Regions from separate parts of the Pseudomonas sp. B2M1-30 genome, predicted to be linked through region 1. Evidence: predicted binding sites of a transcription regulator. Region 1 holds the regulator's gene; the other holds the start of a gene.
The links. Region 1 encodes sigma-54, which starts transcription at its own class of promoters, with help from an activator protein. Its sites were predicted from a motif close to ANTGGCATNNANNTTGCTNT; they were not measured.
Positions count from the first base shown of each region.

Region 2: the regulator sigma-54 is predicted to act here: its motif matches at 2,476-2,495, upstream of N8H74_RS24640 (CmpA/NrtA family ABC transporter substrate-binding protein).

Region 1 is NZ_JAOEJT010000007.1:75,425-79,632, forward strand. Features, by position in the region: gene lptA (lipopolysaccharide transport periplasmic protein LptA) at 1-124, shown strand, start outside; gene lptB (LPS export ABC transporter ATP-binding protein) at 124-849, shown strand; gene N8H74_RS15655 (RNA polymerase factor sigma-54) at 1,126-2,619, shown strand; gene raiA (ribosome-associated translation inhibitor RaiA) at 2,693-3,001, shown strand; gene ptsN (PTS IIA-like nitrogen regulatory protein PtsN) at 3,013-3,477, shown strand; gene rapZ (RNase adapter RapZ) at 3,480-4,208, shown strand, end outside.
Region 2 is NZ_JAOEJT010000015.1:136,049-140,256, reverse strand. Features, by position in the region: gene N8H74_RS24650 (nitrate/nitrite transporter) at 1-233, opposite strand, end outside; gene N8H74_RS24645 (ANTAR domain-containing protein) at 549-1,124, opposite strand; gene N8H74_RS24640 (CmpA/NrtA family ABC transporter substrate-binding protein) at 1,140-2,351, opposite strand; gene N8H74_RS24635 (quinone-dependent dihydroorotate dehydrogenase) at 2,584-3,603, shown strand; gene N8H74_RS24630 (ribosome modulation factor) at 3,755-3,970, opposite strand.

The sequences.
Region 1 (4,208 bases):
CTACGACACGGTCAAGAAGCTGGCAAGCGCCGGCCGTGCCACCGGCAGCAAGGTCACCGAAGCGCGCCCACGCATCGACATGGTGATCCAGCCGAAAAAGAAAACCGATGAGAAAACCCAGTAATGGCAACTCTGAAAGCTCAGCACCTGGCCAAGGCCTATAAAAGCCGCCAGGTCGTGCGCGACGTCAGCCTGTCGATCGACAGTGGCCAGATCGTCGGCCTGCTCGGCCCCAACGGCGCCGGCAAGACCACCTGCTTCTACATGATCGTCGGCCTGGTGCAGGCCGATCAGGGTCGCGTACTGATCGACGACCTCGACGTCAGCCACCAGCCGATGCACGGTCGCGCCAAGGCCGGTATCGGCTATCTGCCGCAAGAAGCGTCGATCTTCCGCAAACTGTCGGTAGCCGACAACATCATGGCCATCCTCGAGACCCGCAAGGAACTCGACAAGGCCGGCCGTCGCAAGGAGCTGGAAAGCCTGCTGCAGGAATTCCACATCAGCCACATCCGCGACAACCTCGGCATGAGCCTGTCCGGTGGTGAACGCCGCCGGGTGGAAATCGCCCGCGCCCTGGCGACCGCACCGAAATTCATCCTGCTCGACGAACCGTTCGCCGGCGTGGACCCGATTTCGGTGGGCGACATCAAGCAGATCATCCACCACCTCAAGGCCAAGGGCATCGGCGTCCTGATCACCGACCACAACGTGCGCGAGACGCTGGATATCTGTGAAACCGCCTACATCGTCAACGACGGCCAACTGATTGCCGAAGGCGACGCCGAGACCATCCTCGCCAACGATCTGGTGAAGGAAGTGTATCTGGGCCACGAGTTCCGCCTGTAAGCACTGAGTTATCCGATCGACCGCTCGGGCGCTGCGTCAGTAAAACGGCTTTTTATGGGTTTTTATTGTTACAGCGCTCCAGGCAAACACGCCGCTTCAAAGGTGTTCAACCGCCAGCCGGAGCGACGCGTCAACAAAGTTTTATAGGTTTTTATTGTTACAGCGCTCTAGGCAAACACTTCAGTTTCAGGCATATAATTTGCTTAAGTTTGGCGCTCCGGCGCCCTGTAGTGGATGGCGCATGTGCGCCGGCGAATAAGGTGTTAAGCCCCTGCCATGAAACCATCGCTAGTCTTGAGAATGGGCCAGCAGCTGACGATGACACCGCAGCTGCAACAGGCCATCCGCCTGCTCCAATTGTCGACCCTGGACCTGCAACAGGAAATCCAGGAGGCCCTGGAGTCCAATCCGATGCTCGAACGCCAGGAAGAAGGCGACGACTTCGACAACTCCGATCCCCTGGCCGACAACGCCGAACAGAAGCCCAACACCGAGATTCAGGAACCCTCCTACCAGGAAACCGCCCCGACGGTGGACAACCTCGAGGACGGCGAATGGAACGAACGCATCCCCAACGAACTTCCGGTCGACACCGCCTGGGAAGACGTCTACCAGACCAGCGCCAGCAGCCTGCCCAGCAGCGATGATGACGAGTGGGACTTCACCACCCGCACCTCCGCCGGCGAAAGCCTGCAAAGCCATCTGTTGTGGCAGCTGAACCTGGCGCCGATGTCGGACACCGATCGCCTGATCGCCGTGACCCTGATCGACTGCATCAATAATCAGGGCTACCTCGACGAAACCCTCGAGGAAATCCTCGACGCCTTCGACCCGGAACTGGATATCGAACTGGACGAGATCGAAGCCGTCCTGCACCGCATCCAGCAATTCGAGCCCGCCGGCATCGGTGCGCGCAACCTCGGTGAATGCCTGTTGCTGCAACTGCGCCAGCTGTCGGCCAAGACGCCTTGGCTGACCGAGGCCAAACGCCTGGTCACCGACTACATCGACCTGCTCGGCAGCCGTGATTACAGCCAGCTGATGCGGCGCATGAAGCTCAAGGAAGACGAGTTGCGTCAGGTCATCGAACTGGTGCAGAGCCTCAACCCGCGCCCGGGTTCGCAGATCGAGTCCACCGAAGCCGAATACGTTGTACCTGACGTCATCGTGCGCAAGGACAACGAGCGCTGGCTGGTCGAACTCAATCAGGAGTCGGTGCCGCGCCTTCGCGTCAATGCGCAATACGCAGGTTTCGTCCGTCGCGCCGACACCAGCGCCGACAATACCTTCATGCGCAACCAGTTGCAGGAAGCGCGCTGGTTCATCAAGAGCCTGCAAAGCCGCAACGAAACCCTGATGAAAGTAGCCACCCAGATCGTCGAGCATCAGCGCGGCTTCCTGGAGTACGGCGACGAAGCCATGAAACCGCTGGTCCTGCACGATATCGCCGAGGCGGTGGGCATGCACGAATCGACGATCTCCCGGGTGACCACGCAAAAATTCATGCATACCCCCCGGGGCATTTATGAACTGAAATACTTTTTCTCCAGCCACGTCAGCACCTCCGAAGGCGGCGAATGCTCGTCCACGGCGATCCGCGCGATCATCAAAAAACTGGTCGCCGCGGAAAATCAGAAAAAGCCGTTGAGTGACAGCAAGATCGCTGGTTTACTGGAGGCACAAGGCATTCAGGTGGCTCGCCGCACCGTCGCCAAGTACCGCGAATCCCTCGGGATCGCGCCTTCGAGCGAACGCAAGCGGTTGATGTAAGCCACGTTACAGCGTTCCAGTGGTAGATCATCTGATCTACCGCTTTATGCACTGGCAACGAAGGAGAAGCTGTATGCAAGTCAACATCAGTGGACACCAACTGGAAGTGACCCAACCCCTGCGCGACTACGTTGAGCAAAAGCTCAAGAGGCTCGAGGGGCATTTCGACAAGATCACCAACGTTCAGGTCATCCTGTCCGTCGAAAAGCTGAAGCAGAAAATCGAAGCCACGCTGCATATTCCTGGTAATGAAGTCGTCGCCAACGCGGAAGATTCCAACATGTACGCGGCGATTGACGCATTGGCCGACAAGCTGGACAAACAACTCAAAAAGCATAAGGAAAAGACCCAGAGCCTGCTTCAGGGCGCTACCGGTCGATAACCCCCCAATCCATGATCCGACTTGAAAGTATCCTGACCCCCGGCCGTTCCCTGGTGAACGTGCCGGGCGGCAGCAAAAAGAAAGCCCTCGAACAAATTGCCAACCTGATCGCCCGCGAGGTGCCGGATCTGGAGATGCAGGATGTCTTCGAGGCGCTGGTGGCCCGTGAAAAACTCGGTTCGACCGGTTTTGGCAACGGCATCGCCATTCCTCACTGCCGCCTCAAGGGCTGCGAAGCACCGATCAGTGCCTTGATGCACCTTGATGCACCTATCGATTTCGACGCGATTGACGGTGCGCCAGTCGACCTGTTGTTCGTCCTGCTGGTTCCGGAAGCGGCCACGGACGCACACCTGGAACTGCTCCGTCAGATCGCCAGCATGCTTGACCGCAAGGACGTGCGCGACCGACTGCGCAGCGCGCCCAGCAACGAAGCCTTGTACCAGGTCGTACTGGAAGAGCAGAACAGGCCGTAATCATGCGCTTGATCATCGTCAGTGGCCGCTCCGGCTCGGGTAAAAGTACTGCCCTGGATGTCCTCGAGGACAACGGCTATTACTGCATCGACAACCTGCCGGCGGGCCTGCTGCCGGAACTGGCCGAGCGCGCCCTGATCCACACCGAGCTGTCCCAGCCGCTGGTGGCGGTTTCGATCGATGCACGCAACCTGCCCAGCCATCTGTCGCGTTTTCCCGAATTGCTCGAGGAAGTCCGCAGCCGCCATATCCAGTGCGATGTGCTTTATCTGGACGCTGACGAAGAAACCCTGCTCAAGCGTTTTTCGGAAACCCGTCGCCGCCACCCGCTGAGCAGCGCCAACCGCTCGCTGGCGGAAGCCATTGAAGACGAAACCGCCCTGCTCGGCCCCATCGCCGACCTGGCCGACCTCAAGGTCAACACCACCAGCCTCAATCTTTATCAGCTGCGTGACACCATCAAGTTGCGTCTGCTGAACCAGCCGGAGCCGGGCACGGCGTTTCTGGTCGAGTCGTTTGGTTTCAAACGCGGCATGCCGGTGGATGCCGATCTGGTATTCGACGTACGCTGCCTGCCCAATCCTTACTGGAAACCGGAGCTGCGCGCGCAGTCCGGCCTCGATGAGCCGGTTGCCGAGTACCTGGCGGCGCAACCGGAAGTCGAAGAGATGTACCAGGACATTTACGCTTACCTGCACAAGTGGTTGCCGCGTTTTGCCGCAAGCAACCGC
Region 2 (4,208 bases), on a different contig from region 1:
GTTTTCGGTGACAGCCGATCCGCCAGCATGCCCATGGCGAAGCGCAGCACGGCGCCGGCCAGAATCGGCGTGGCGACCACGAGGCCGCGCTGCTGGGTGGTCAGGTGCAGGTCGGCGGCGATCTGCACCGCCAGTGGGCCGAGCAGATACCAGACCATGAAGCTCAGGTCGAAATACAGGAAGGCCGCGAACAGGGTCGGGGTATGGCCGGATTTCCAGAAGCTTGAATTCATCGCGCACCTCAGCTGTGAGTAGCTCGAGACGAAGGTCTCTCGAGAAGGAGTCATGCCAGCAGGTGGAGCGCCATACGGCTGCACCACCGGCCCCAGGCTGTGGGGCCAAAACGCAAAAAACGCCGCTACCTGGATCGCCGGTTGGGGGCGAGGCAAGTGAGCGACGTCTTTGTCGTAGGTGGGGCAACCGCCGTTGGTTACCTGTGCCGATTGCTTAGCGAGATCTGTGCCAAGTCAAAATCAAAAGCCCCTCACCATGGCCCTCTCCCTTTGGGAAAGGGCCATGGTGAGGGGCTTTTCAAGCGGCCAGAGCTTTCAGCCCAGCAACTCGCTCATGGCAATGATCTGCTCTGCCACTTGAATCAGCTTCTGCTGGCGGCTCATGGCCTGGCGACGCATCAGGGTGTAGGCCTCCTCCTCGTTGCAGTCCTTCATCTTCATCAGCAACCCCTTGGCCAGTTCGATGCGCTTGCGCTCGGCCAGTTGCTGGTCGCGGGCCTGTAACTGGGCGCGCAACGCCTGGTCGCTCTCGAAGCGCGCCATGGCAACGTCGAGAATCGGCTGCAAGCGTTGTGCGTGAATGCCTTCGACGATGTAGGCACTGACCCCGGACTTGATCGCCTGCCGCATCACGTCGGGGTCGTGCTCGTCGGTGAACATCACGATCGGCCGTGGCTGGTCGCGGCTGACCAGCACCACTTGCTCCATCACATCGCGGCCCGGTGACTCGGTATCGATCAGGATCACGTCCGGACGCACCGTTTCGACGCGCGCGGGCAGGTCGATGGTCAGGCCGGACTCGTCGATCACCTCGAAACCGGCTTCGATCAGCGCGGCTTTCAGGCGTCCGACTTTTTTCGCGGTGTCATTGATCAGCAGAATGCGCAACATGTTCGCGGTCTCCTGTCAGCGGCGAGCGAGAAGGGCAGAGCTGTCGCTCAGGGCGTGCAGCTTGAAACTGCGGGCGTAGCCGGCCGGGTCGCTGCCGTCCCAGACCTTGCCGTCGAGCAACTGGCTGCTGCGCATTTCCTTGCCCCGGGCCGCCACGCCGACGGCGGTGGCGGCTTCGCGATACAACTCCAGTTGTTGCACCTGCCGGGCGACGCCGAGGTAATCCGGGTCGTCGCGCAGCAAGCCCCAGCGGCGGAACTGGGTCATGAACCACATGCCGTCGGACAGGTACGGCAGGTTGACCTCACCGTCACCGTGGAAACGCAGGGCGTGGGGATCCTGCCAGCGGTTGCCGAGGCCGTCGTCGTAGGCACCGAGAAAGCGCGGTTCGACGCAAGCCACCGGAGCATCGAGGTATTCCGCCGCGCTGAGCAGTTGCGCGGTGCTGCGACGGTTCTCCGGACTTTGCTCGATGAAACGGCTGGCTTCGAGGATCGCCATCACCAGTGCCCGGGCGGTGTTGGGGTATTGCTCGACGAACGCCTGGGTGCAGCCGAGGACTTTTTCCGGGTGATCGGGCCAGATGGTCTGGCTGGTCGCCAGGGTGAAACCGAGGTTCTGCTGCACCGCGCTGGCGGCCCAGGGCTCGCCGACACACAGACCGTCGATCCGTCCGGCCTGCAAGTGCGCGACCATTTGTGGTGGCGGCACCACCACGCTGTCGACATCCTGCAACGGATGGATGCCCTGGCTCGCCAGCCAGTAATACAGCCACATCGCGTGGGTGCCGGTGGGGAAGGTCTGGGCGAAGGTCAGTTTTGCGCGGGTTTGGTGCACATGCCGATCCAGCGCTTCAGGACTGGTCACGCCCAGGCCTTGCAGGCCGTGGGACAGGTTGAGGCTCTGGCCGTTCTGGTTCAGCCCCATCAACACCGCCATGTCGGTGGGCGCCACGCCGCCGATGCCCAGATGCACCGCGTAGATCAAGCCGTAGAGGCTGTGGGCGGCATCGAGTTCGCCGCTGACCAGTTTGTCCCGCAGGTTGGCCCAGGACGTCTGGCGCTTGAGGTTCAGGGTCAGCCCGTAAGGCTGGGCAAAGCCCTGGGTGGCGGCGACCACCACCGAGGCGCAATCGCTCAGGGCCATGAAGCCGAGATCGATCACGGTTTTTTCCGGGGCATCGCTGCCGTTGACCCAGGCCAGTGGCCCGACGGAGGGTTCATTCATGGGATGCACCTTGAAGCCGTCTTCAAAAAAAACGTCGTCCCCGGCCTGGTCGAGGCCAAACCGGGTGACGACGCCATTGTCCTGCCCGCATGCCGCCATTGGCGTGCGGGCTGATGACAAGCCAGGTGCAAGGCATATGCCAGCGCTGCCGATTTGCCAATGCGCCTCGCGCGCCGGGGTGATGCCCGGCTATAATCGCCGCCTCTTTTCGCCGCCCGAGTCCTAGCCGCCCATGTACACCCTGGCCCGTCAGCTGTTGTTCAAACTTTCCCCGGAAACCTCCCACGATCTGTCGCTGGATCTGATCGGCGCGGGCGGACGTTTGGGCCTCAACGGCTTGTTGTGCAAGGCTGCGGCGAAAGTGCCGGTCAACGTCATGGGCCTGGATTTCCCGAACCCGGTGGGTCTGGCGGCCGGTCTGGACAAGAACGGCGCGGCCATCGACGGCTTCGCCCAGCTGGGTTTCGGTTTTGTCGAAATCGGCACCGTGACCCCGCGTCCGCAGCCGGGCAACCCGAAACCACGGATCTTCCGCCTGCCGGAAGCCGAGGCGATCATCAACCGTATGGGCTTCAACAACCTGGGTGTGGATAACCTGCTGGCGCGGGTTGCGGCGGCCAAATACAAGGGCGTGCTGGGGATCAACATCGGCAAGAACTTCGACACCCCGGTCGAGCGCGCGGTGGACGACTACCTGATCTGCCTGGACAAGGTCTATGCCCAGGCCAGCTACGTCACGGTCAACGTCAGCTCGCCGAACACCCCGGGCCTGCGCAGCCTGCAGTTCGGCGATTCGCTCAAGCAATTGCTGGCGGACCTGGCCACGCGCCGCGCCGAACTGGCCCTGCGTCATGGCAAGCATGTGCCGCTGGCGATCAAGATCGCACCGGACATGAGCGACGAAGAAACCGCGCAGGTCGCGCAGGCGCTGATCGAAACCGGGATGGACGCGGTGATCGCCACCAACACCACCCTGAGCCGGGTCGGCGTCGAAGGCATGGAGCATGGCGACGAGGCGGGCGGTCTGTCCGGGGCGCCTGTGCGGGACAAGAGTACCCACACGGTCAAGGTGCTGGCCGCCGAGCTGGGTGGACGTTTGCCGATCATTGCGGCGGGCGGCATCACCGAGGGCAAGCACGCCGCCGAGAAGATCACGGCGGGTGCGAGCCTGGTGCAGATCTACTCCGGTTTCATCTACAAAGGTCCGGCGCTGATTCGCGAATCGGTGGATGCGATCGCCGCATTGCGCTGATCCGCCTGCGGGCTGTGGTGATGCAGGGCGGCAGGCATAAAAAAGGGCTCCTCGAAGGAGCCCCTGGGCCGTAGCCCGCCGTCCGGGAAGGACGTGCGTGGTTAATTCATTGCAGATTCAGATTGTCGTGTTGCAATAAGTGCCCTGTGTGTCAGCCGACGGCGTGAAGTTCGTTGAGTCTGTGGATTCCCGCAGTGCCGGTCATACCGTCCCAGTTGTCGCCGCGTCCTTCTCGCCAGCCGTTGATCCAGGCTTGACGTACCGACGGTAGAGTAAATGGGCAAAGCTCACGGGATTTGCCACCAACGCCATATTGATATCCGCGCAAAAATGCTCTTTCCAACGGATCACGCTTAAGTCTTCTCATAGGGTGTTTCCCTCACTTGTTGACTGTTTTTGTCGCGATGACCTCAACCGAGGTCTGGCAGAAAAACTCTGCCGTTGGCGGCCCGCTGCCGGCGTGGCGAGCCAAGGTGTTGACGCCGTTGCGACGTCAACCTGTGTTCAGTTCTAACCAATGAGTCACATCGTGGGAATGACCGTTTTGTCATAAGGACGTAACGAAAAGGATGCTATGGCGATAAGTAACCGCGTATTTATCCAAT